DNA from 4 places in the Streptomyces brevispora genome. Region 2 is predicted to be linked to each of the others. Evidence: riboswitches for the same ligand, from Rfam matches in the RefSeq annotation. Region 2 holds a riboswitch; each other region holds the start of a gene.
What was found. A riboswitch is a leader RNA that binds a small molecule or an ion and turns the genes downstream of it on or off. The one in region 2 is predicted to bind cyclic di-AMP.

Region 1 (2,192 bases), 1.1 Mb from region 2:
CCTCCACCTGATCCCAGGTGGTCCGCGGAAGGGTGACGCCCGCCGCCTTCCAGGCCGCCTGGGTGAGCCCCGAGCAGTCGTACGAGGACGGGCCGGTCGCCCCCCAGACGTACGGCTTGCCTATCTGGGCCCTGGCGAACGCGAGGACCTTCTCGGCCTTCGTCGTGGCGCTGCTGTCCGAGCCCGAACCGGAGCCCGTCCCGGTACCGGTGCCAGTGCCGGTACCGGCACCGGTCGCGCTTTCCGCCTCCTTGGCCTTGCGATCGGCCTCCGCCTTCGCGGCGGCCTGCTTCTTCGCCAGCTCGGCCGCCTTGAGCCGGGCCTCGTCCTTCCGCTTCTGCTCCAGCTCGGCGAGGCGCGCCTTCTCCTCGGCGGTCAGCTTCGACAGCAGCGTGCGGGCCTCGGCCAGCTTGTCCTGGACGTGCTGCTTGCTGGTGCGCAGTCTGGTCTGCGACTCGGTGAGCGTCTCCAGGCTCGTCACCGCCTCGGCACGCTTCTTGGACGCCTCGGCCTGCTTCGTACGGAAGTCCGTGACGGCCTGCTGCTGGTTCGCGGCCATCCGGTTCATGAGGTGCGTCTGGTCGAAGAACGACTGCGGGTCGTTGGCCAGGAAGAAGGTGGCGGTCGGCGCGAGCGCGCCGTCGCGGTACTGGGCGGCGGCGTAGTTCCCGAGCGTCCGGCGGGCATCGTTCAGCTTGTCGGCGCGCTTGGCGATGTCGTCCAGCAGCATGTCCACCTTGGCGCGCTGCTTGGCGGACGCCTCTTTCGCCTGGTCGTAGTGCTGGGTCGCGGTGCCCGCCTGCCGGTAGAGGCCGTCGACCTTCTTCTGGACGTCCTCGATGCTGGGCTTCGGGGCCGGGGCCGCCAGCGCGCTCTGCGTGGACAGCAGGGTCACCGAGGCGAGTGCGGCCGTCGTGAACCCGATGGCCGGGGTGGTGCTGCGCACCCGGGGGCGCGGTTTGCGATGTGATGCCAAGGCCGGCATCTCCTTCCGTGGACCGCCTACCGGGTTAGCTGTCGGGTTCGGGCGGAACGGAAGGCTGCCCTACGGTCCTGATGGGGGATTCGGACCGATTCACCCCGGTGATGCGTGTGGGTCCCCGGTTCCTGGCTCCGTACGGGCAGCCCGGATTCGGCGTGGACGTCCGCTCGGCGTGGTTCGCCTCTGGGGGTACGGGCCGCCCGAACGAGCACGCTAGCCAACTCATGGTGCCGCTGTGAAGGTTGATGTTCGATATGCCCGATACATTTTCGTGACCTCGGCGAAGTGGTGCGGTCCGGGCAGGTCAGGTCCGGGATTCACCCACGCAGTGTCGACGCGGCATCGCTTTGTGTGCCCGCGCGGTGGTGTGCGGTTCGCCATGCGGCCCCGGGGTGTCGGTGCGGCGCTCTAGACTCGGACAGCGATGAGCAGCCTCTTTGACGACAGTTTCCTGGCCGGCCTCCAGCACACGGAGGAAGGGCCCCCGCCGCCCCCCGAGGACTCCGCACCCGAAGTGGTGCCGGAGGACCTCTTCGGGGGCGTGTTCGACGGGCCCCCGCCGTCCCACGACGCGTACTACCGCGACGGGGCCCACCGCCCGGTCGTCGACCCCGCCGCGCTGCTCGACGGGCTGAACACCGAGCAGCGCGCCGCCGTCGTGCACGCGGGCTCCCCGCTGCTCATCGTCGCCGGGGCCGGTTCGGGCAAGACCCGGGTGCTCACCCACCGCATCGCCCACCTGCTGGCCGAGCGCGGGGTGCACCCCGGCCAGATCCTGGCGATCACCTTCACCAACAAGGCCGCCGGTGAGATGAAGGAGCGCGTCGAGCAGCTCGTCGGACCCCGTGCCAACGCCATGTGGGTCATGACCTTCCACAGCGCGTGCGTACGGATCCTGCGCCGCGAGTCGAAGAAGCTCGGCTTCACCTCCTCGTTCTCGATCTACGACGCGGCGGACTCCAAGCGGCTGATGGCCCTGGTCTGCCGCGATCTCGACCTCGACCCGAAGCGCTTCCCGCCGAAGTCGTTCACGGCGAAGGTGTCGAACCTGAAGAACGAACTGATCGACGAGGAGACGTTCGCCGGCCAGGCCGCGGACGGCTTCGAGAAGACCGTCGCCCAGGCCTACGCGCTCTACCAGTCCCGGCTGCGCGAGGCCAACGCGCTGGACTTCGACGACATCATCATGACGACGGTGCACCTGCTCCAG
Region 2 (2,192 bases):
TTCTACGACGCCCACGTCCGGCCGTCCACCGCGACGGCCGTGGTCGTCGGTGACCTCACCGGCATCGACCTGGACGCCCTGCTCGCCGACACCGTCGGCGACTGGTCGGGCAACACGGCCGAGTCCCGTCCGGTCCCGCCGATCACCGCCGACGACACCGGCCGCGTGGTGATCGTGGACCGCCCCGGAGCGGTGCAGACGCAGCTGCTGATCGGCCGGATCGGCGCCGACCGGCACGACAGCGTCTGGCCGGCCCAGGTGCTCGGCACGTACTGCCTGGGCGGGACGCTCACCTCCCGGCTCGACCGGGTGCTGCGCGAGGAGAAGGGCTACACCTACGGCGTACGCGCCTTCGCCCAGGTGCTGCGCTCCACGGCTCCCGGCTCCGCCTCGGGGGCGACGGGCGCCGCGATGCTCGCCATCAGCGGCTCGGTGGACACGGAGTCCACCGGCCCGGCGCTGGACGACCTGTGGAAGGTGCTGCGGACCCTGGCCGCGGAGGGCCTGACGGACGCCGAGCGCGAGACGGCCGTGCAGAACCTCGTGGGCGTCGCACCGCTGAAGTTCGAGACGGCTGCTTCTGTCGCGAGCACCCTCGCCGACCAGGTCGAGCAGCACCTCCCGGACGACTACCAGGCGCAGCTCTACGCGCGCCTCGCCGACACCGGCACGGTGGAGGCGACGGCTGCCGTGGTCAGCGCCTTCCCGGGGGACAGGCTGGTCACGGTCCTCGTCGGGGACGCCGCGCGGATCGAGGAGCCCGTCAGGGCTCTCGGTATCGGAGAGGTCTCGGTCGTCACCGGCTGATCGGTCACTCTCCCCGAAAGCGGGGCAAAGGGAAGGTCCTGGCAGATCGCTGACTGCCGGGACCTTCCCTTTTTGTCCCGCTTTGGCGGGGAGGTTGCCTGTCTGCCCTGTGGGATGTGCTACAAAACCGCCTGTCCGTTTGGTGTGGGGAAGTGCCTCCGTCTAGCGTCGGCTCGGCTGTCCGTCACTCGTATGCCGCATCCGTGACGTACCGGACAGTCATCGCCGAGTCCCCGTCAGGCGCGAGCCCGGGGAGCCGGGGACCCACGCAGTCCCTGGGGTGAATCGGATGCCCATGCCTCTGCGAGGCCGGGGGATCCGTAGGAGACCTTCCTGCTCCGAACCCGTCAGCTAACCCGGTAGGCGAGAAGGAAGGAAAGGACCAGCCACTTCATGGCGTTCACCCGTGCCACGGGGAAGCACCGTGCCCCGAGCCGTCTGACGCGCCGCGGCGCGAAGGCCGTCGGCATCGCGACCCTGGCGACCACCGGCGTCATCGGTTCCATGGCCTCCCCGGCCCTTGCCGCGGACACCGAGACCCCCGCCGCCGCCGAGACCGGCCTCTCCCAGGTCATCGCCATCGAGGGCGCCCTCGCCGACCGGATCCACGCGCAGGCCGATGCTCAGCAGCGCCAGGCCGACATCGCCGCGGCGGCGAAGGCGAAGGCGGAAGCCGAGGCAAACGCCAAGGCCGAAGCGAAGAAGAAGGCCGACGCCGAGGCCAGGGCCGCCGCCCGAGCCATGGAAGCCCGCGAGGCCGAGGCGCGTGCCGCCCGCTCCGCCGAGCGCGCCCGGCTGGGCACCTTCCAACTCCCCGTCGCCGGTTCGTACGTGAGCACCGGCTACAAGACCGGCGGCTCCCTCTGGTCCTCCGGCAGCCACTCCGGCATCGACTTCCACGCCGTGTCCGGCAGCTCCGTCGTCGCCGTCGGCGCCGGTACGGTCGTCGAGGCGGGCTGGGGCGGCGCGTACGGCAACAACATCGTGCTCCGGATGACGGACGGCACGTACACGCAGTACGGCCACCTCTCCTCGATCGGTGTCTCCGTCGGCCAGAGCGTCGGCCAGGGGCAGCGGATCGGCCTCTCCGGCTCCACCGGCAACTCCACCGGACCGCACCTCCACTTCGAGGCCCGGACCACGCCGTCGTACGGCTCCGACATGGACCCGCTCGCGTACCTGCGCGCCCACGGCGTCACCGTCTGACCGACGCGAAGAACCTCGACGCAGGCCCCGGCACGCCGGGGCCTGCGTCGTACCCGGCCACCGGGCCGGGATGCGGGCCGTTCCGAACCCGCCGGTGACCAGAAGATATTCATGAATTTCCGCCCGGCATCGGAAATACGAGCGCACTGCAATAGAGTCACGGGACAGGCGTCGATCGG
Region 3 (2,192 bases), 1.1 Mb from region 2:
CGCCGAGGAGGCCGCGCAGTTCGTCTATGTCGCCGTCGCGCACCATCTGCCAGAACTCGGCGCCTTCCGCCGGATCGTTGAGCGGGATGTTCACATTGCGCACGCCGGGCAGTTCGATGTCCAGTCCGTCCAGCCTGTGGTCGGCCGCGTTGCGGAAGTCGAAGACGGTGTGCAGGCCGAGGCTTCCGAGGAACGCGGCGTCCTCGGGGGTGGCACCCGCCAGGTGACCGCTGCGGTAGAGCCGTCCGTACCGCACCCGACGGCCGTCCGACGTGGGCAGCCCGCCCACGTCACGGAAATTACGGACCCCTGCCAGCTCGGGTTCCGTCGACGGGGTCTGCGGCAGTTGCTGCGTCACGGTCACTCCTGGAGGCTCTGGCGCCGACGCGTGCCGCCGACGGGTCCACTCCCGTGACGATACGACATCGACTACTCAGGCAACCATCTCGACAACAACCCCTGAGCGGGGCCCTGTCCGGTCCCGAACCGCCACGGTTCGAGGCCGCCGCGGCACGGGCTGCGACGGGTGGTCGCGCCGCGGGACGGTCGTGTCTCCGGAGTGAACGACAGGCAGGATGTGTCCGTATTAGGGCTTTTGGTAGAACATGCCCCGCTTGCGCGGGGGGTGGCCTCCCTCTCGTGAGCGGGATCATATCCGTGACGGTGTGTGGCGGCCCGCCTGTTGGGTAATCCGTGCGCCGCGCGGAAGGCCAAGGTCGGTAATCCACGGAGTGTGACCGGAATTCCGCACAGATTTTCCGGAGCGGAATCCGGAATGGAACGTGTGGCTTGTTTCTGCCGTCCCGGCTCGCTTACGTTCAATGCCAATCCGGATGGAATGCCTAATCCTGCCGCCGTCCGGAATTCAAACCCACTCACCGTGTGGCAGGAGCGGGGGAACCAGGTAAGCCGCCGACCGGAGAGATCCGGCCGGCTTGGGGTGAAGTCGCGCCAAGCGCGACCGGGCATCTCCAGCCCGAACCCGACAGCTCACCTCGTAGGCGCCGGAGAGGGAAACCTTCATGCCCATATCGGGTAAGCACCGCAGTCCGAAGTCCAGCACCATCGCCCGTGCCGTCATCGTCGCGAGTGCCGGCGGAGCCGTCATCGCGCTTCCGCTGCTCGGCGCCACCGGCGCCGGCGCCGCGGAGCAGACCGCTCCCGTCACTCCGAAGTCGGCCGCCGCCACGCACGCCGCCCCGGCCAAGCCGGTCTCCGCCGAGCAGGCCGGCACCACGACGTACTCCGTCGTCTCCGGCGACTACCTGTCGAAGATCGCCGCCGAGCACAAGCTCAAGGGTGGCTGGGAGAAGCTGTACCAGGACAACCGCAAGGTTGTCGGCGACGACCCGAGCCTGATCTTCCCGGGCATGAAGCTGACGCTCGGCGGCCAGGCCTCGACCACCGACGCGCAGACCTCCGCGGGTGCCACCACCCCGTCGAAGGCCCCGTCCACGGCTCCGGCCAAGACCGAGTCGAAGGCCCCCGTGGCCTCCAACTCCTCGTCCTCCTCCGACGCCCAGGCGTCCAACGGAACCTCGGCCCAGGCCGCTCGGAGCACCGGCTCCGGCTACGTCCACCCGGTTCCCGGCAACCACACCACCGCCTACCGCGCCTCCGGCGCCAACTGGTCCAGCGGCAGCCACACCGGTATCGACTTCCCCGTCTCCACGGGCATCAGCGTGAAGTCGATCAGCTCGGGCACCGTCGTCACCGCCGGCTGGGGCGGCGCGTACGGCAACGAGGTCGTCGTCAAGCACGCCGACGGCCACTACTCGCAGTACGGCCACATGTCCTCGCTCTCCGTCTCGGCGGGCCAGACCGTGAGCGCGGGCCAGCAGGTCGGGCTCTCGGGTGCCACCGGCAACGCGACCGGCCCGCACCTGCACTTCGAGATCCGCACGGGTCCGTCGTACGGCTCGGACATCGACCCGATCGCCTACCTGGCGTCGCACGGAATCTACGTCTGATCCAGGTAACGCCGGTCCGGCGACCCGGACCACGGCAATACACAGAGGGACGGTGCGCGGCGGCGCGCCGTCCCTCTGCTTATTCCCCCTTTACCAAAAACTGACCGGGTGGCCTATCTCACCACCCGTCAACCCCATATTACGGTCGCGTAGGTCACATTCGACAGTGCAGGATATGCCGTTGTGGCAGACGATTCGAGAAACTTCCGACAGGGCGTCATC
Region 4 (2,192 bases), on a different contig from region 2:
ACACCGCGCTCGCCGTCGCGGGGCTGGCCGCCGTGCTGGTGGCGGTGCCGGTGCTGTTCCGCACGGTTCAGCTACTCGGCGGGGCGTACGTGCTCTACCTGGGCGTCAGTGCGCTCCGCGCGGCCCGGCGCAGCCAAGGGCGGGCACACGCCACCGAAACCGTGGCGGACCGGGCGGACGACGACGCGGAGCCCGCGAAGGGGACCCGGCGCGCACTGCGCCAGGGCTTCCTCACCAACGCGCTGAACCCCAAGGCGCCTGTGCTCTTCCTCAGCCTGCTTCCGCAGTTCGTCCCCGCCGGGTCCGCCCCGCTGCCCAGAACGCTGCTGCTCGCCGCGATCGTCGTACTGCTGGCACTGATCTGGTTCCCGGCCGTGGCGCTCCTGGTGGACCGCCTGGGCCGGTGGCTGCGCCGGCCGCGTACCGCCCGGGCGATCGAGGGCGGCAGCGGCGCGGCACTCACCGTGCTGGGCGTGGTACTGGTGACCGGCACCCTGCTGCACTGACCCGACAGCCCCTCGCACGCGGGTCCGGCGGTGGGACGAGGGTCCGTCAGCGGACCCGCCCGTAGTAGACGTTCTTCGTCCAGATCTTCTCCATCCGGACCACGGCGCCGGATTTCGGCGAGTGCCAGATCCTTCCGCTGCCCGCGTAGATGCCCACGTGGTAGACGCTGCGGCCGGAGTGGAAGAAGACCAGGTCTCCGCGTTGCCGATTCGAGGCCGAGATGTGACGGGTCTTGTTGTACTGCTGCTGGGCCGTGCGCGGGAGCTTCTTGCCCGCTTTCCCGAACGCGTAGAGCGTCAGGCCCGAACAGTCGAAGCGGCTTGGGCCGGTGGCACCCCACCGGTAGGGCGATCCCTTCTTCGACGCGGCGATGTTGAGCGCCTTCATCGAATGAGTCGCGGCCTGGGCGTCGGTCACGGCGCCGGGGACGAACAGTGTGCCGCCGACGGCGGCGAGAGTCATGACCGAGGCCGTGGTGGCGCGGGCGAGCAGAGACGGGACATGAACCTGCGCAGTCATGCGCAACCCTTCGTCAGCCGCCTGTGAAGGATGACCTGTCGGGTTCGGGCTGGCGAAGTTGCCCGGCCGCACATGGCGGCTTCACCCCGAGGGACAACCGGATAGCCGGTCGGCCCGTTGTGCTCGGGTCCTCCACTCCTGCCGATCCACTCCTGTCGACCAGGCATCCGGACAGCGGCAGGACTCGGCGTCCGCCCGGACCGCCCCGCCGCGGTGGCGGGGGCTTGTCGTCCCAGGGATCTTGACTCACCGAACGCCGGATTTCCGGGATAAAACAGTCATATGTGAGGATCGGCACGACTAACCTGATCAGGTGGACAATGGGCCTTACGGGGACCTGCCGAGCCTCCCCTGTCAGCGCCGTACCAGCGACGGAACGGCAGATTTCGCCCACGATCCACCTCGAAAGCGCAAGTCGAGCCATCCCTCGTGCGAGGCATCGGGTACGCCGAACGAGCGAGAAATTCTGGTCAAGCCGTCGGGCGTGTCGGCGTAGGCGAGTTGATCAACTCGTCGGGGCCGGCGGCACGGTGATCCGTCCGGTGCGTCGTTCGCCGTCCAGTACCCGCAGCGCCCGGGTCAACGTGGCGGAATGGATACGCGCTTCGCCCCGCTCGTGCATCAACGCGAGTGCGTCCCGCAGCGCCGCCGCGTACGAGGCGAGCGCCTGGGCGGCGCGCAGGGCACGGTAGGTGTCGTCGGCGTGGGCCGGGTTGATCCGGCCCAGCTGGTCGACGACTTCCAGATAGCGGTCGATGAACTCGCCCTCCGCGCGGGTCAGGGCGGGCAGTGGTGGGAACTCCGGTGGCTGCATCGGGGGTTCACCGCGCGGCGGCCGGTGGCAGCGCGGGGCCGCGGTTCTGCACGATGTGGTCGATCAGCCCATAGGCCTTGGCGTCCTCGGCGTCGAGGATGAGATCGCGCTCGGTGTCGGCGGTGATCTGCTCGGCGGAGCGGCCGGTGTGACGGGCCAGCATGCCGGTCAGCGTCTCGCGCATCCGGGCCAGTTCCCGGGCCTCGATCTCCAGGTCGGACGGCTGTCCCTGTACCGGTTCGGCGAGCTCGGGCTGTTGCATCACGACCCGTGCGCCGGGCAGCGCGTGCCGTCGGCCGTGAGCTCCGGCGGCCAGCAGTACGGCCGCGCCGGCGCCCGCCTGGCCGAGGCA

Region 1: linked by a shared signal. The riboswitch ahead of FHX80_RS18365 (C40 family peptidase) and the one ahead of FHX80_RS23370 (M23 family metallopeptidase) in region 2 are both predicted to bind cyclic di-AMP.
Region 3: linked by a shared signal. The riboswitch ahead of FHX80_RS28115 (M23 family metallopeptidase) and the one ahead of FHX80_RS23370 (M23 family metallopeptidase) in region 2 are both predicted to bind cyclic di-AMP.
Region 4: linked by a shared signal. The riboswitch ahead of FHX80_RS29685 (C40 family peptidase) and the one ahead of FHX80_RS23370 (M23 family metallopeptidase) in region 2 are both predicted to bind cyclic di-AMP.

What each region holds. Positions count from the first base shown of each region.
Region 1 covers NZ_VIWW01000001.1:3,913,531-3,915,722, forward strand. Annotated here, with positions in the region: gene FHX80_RS18365 (C40 family peptidase) at 1-985, opposite strand, end outside; cyclic di-AMP (ydaO/yuaA leader) riboswitch at 984-1,148, opposite strand; gene pcrA (DNA helicase PcrA) at 1,407-2,192, shown strand, end outside.
Region 2 covers NZ_VIWW01000001.1:5,040,270-5,042,461, forward strand. Annotated here, with positions in the region: gene FHX80_RS23365 (M16 family metallopeptidase) at 1-807, shown strand, start outside; cyclic di-AMP (ydaO/yuaA leader) riboswitch at 1,021-1,187, shown strand; gene FHX80_RS23370 (M23 family metallopeptidase) at 1,201-2,013, shown strand.
Region 3 covers NZ_VIWW01000001.1:6,113,735-6,115,926, forward strand. Annotated here, with positions in the region: gene FHX80_RS28110 (tyrosine-protein phosphatase) at 1-358, opposite strand, end outside; cyclic di-AMP (ydaO/yuaA leader) riboswitch at 863-1,019, shown strand; gene FHX80_RS28115 (M23 family metallopeptidase) at 1,023-1,970, shown strand; gene FHX80_RS28120 (SGNH/GDSL hydrolase family protein) at 2,154-2,192, shown strand, end outside.
Region 4 covers NZ_VIWW01000002.1:12,928-15,119, forward strand. Annotated here, with positions in the region: gene FHX80_RS29680 (LysE family translocator) at 1-506, shown strand, start outside; gene FHX80_RS29685 (C40 family peptidase) at 553-1,026, opposite strand; cyclic di-AMP (ydaO/yuaA leader) riboswitch at 1,030-1,202, opposite strand; gene FHX80_RS29690 (hypothetical protein) at 1,532-1,840, opposite strand; gene FHX80_RS29695 (ATP-dependent Clp protease proteolytic subunit) at 1,848-2,192, opposite strand, start outside.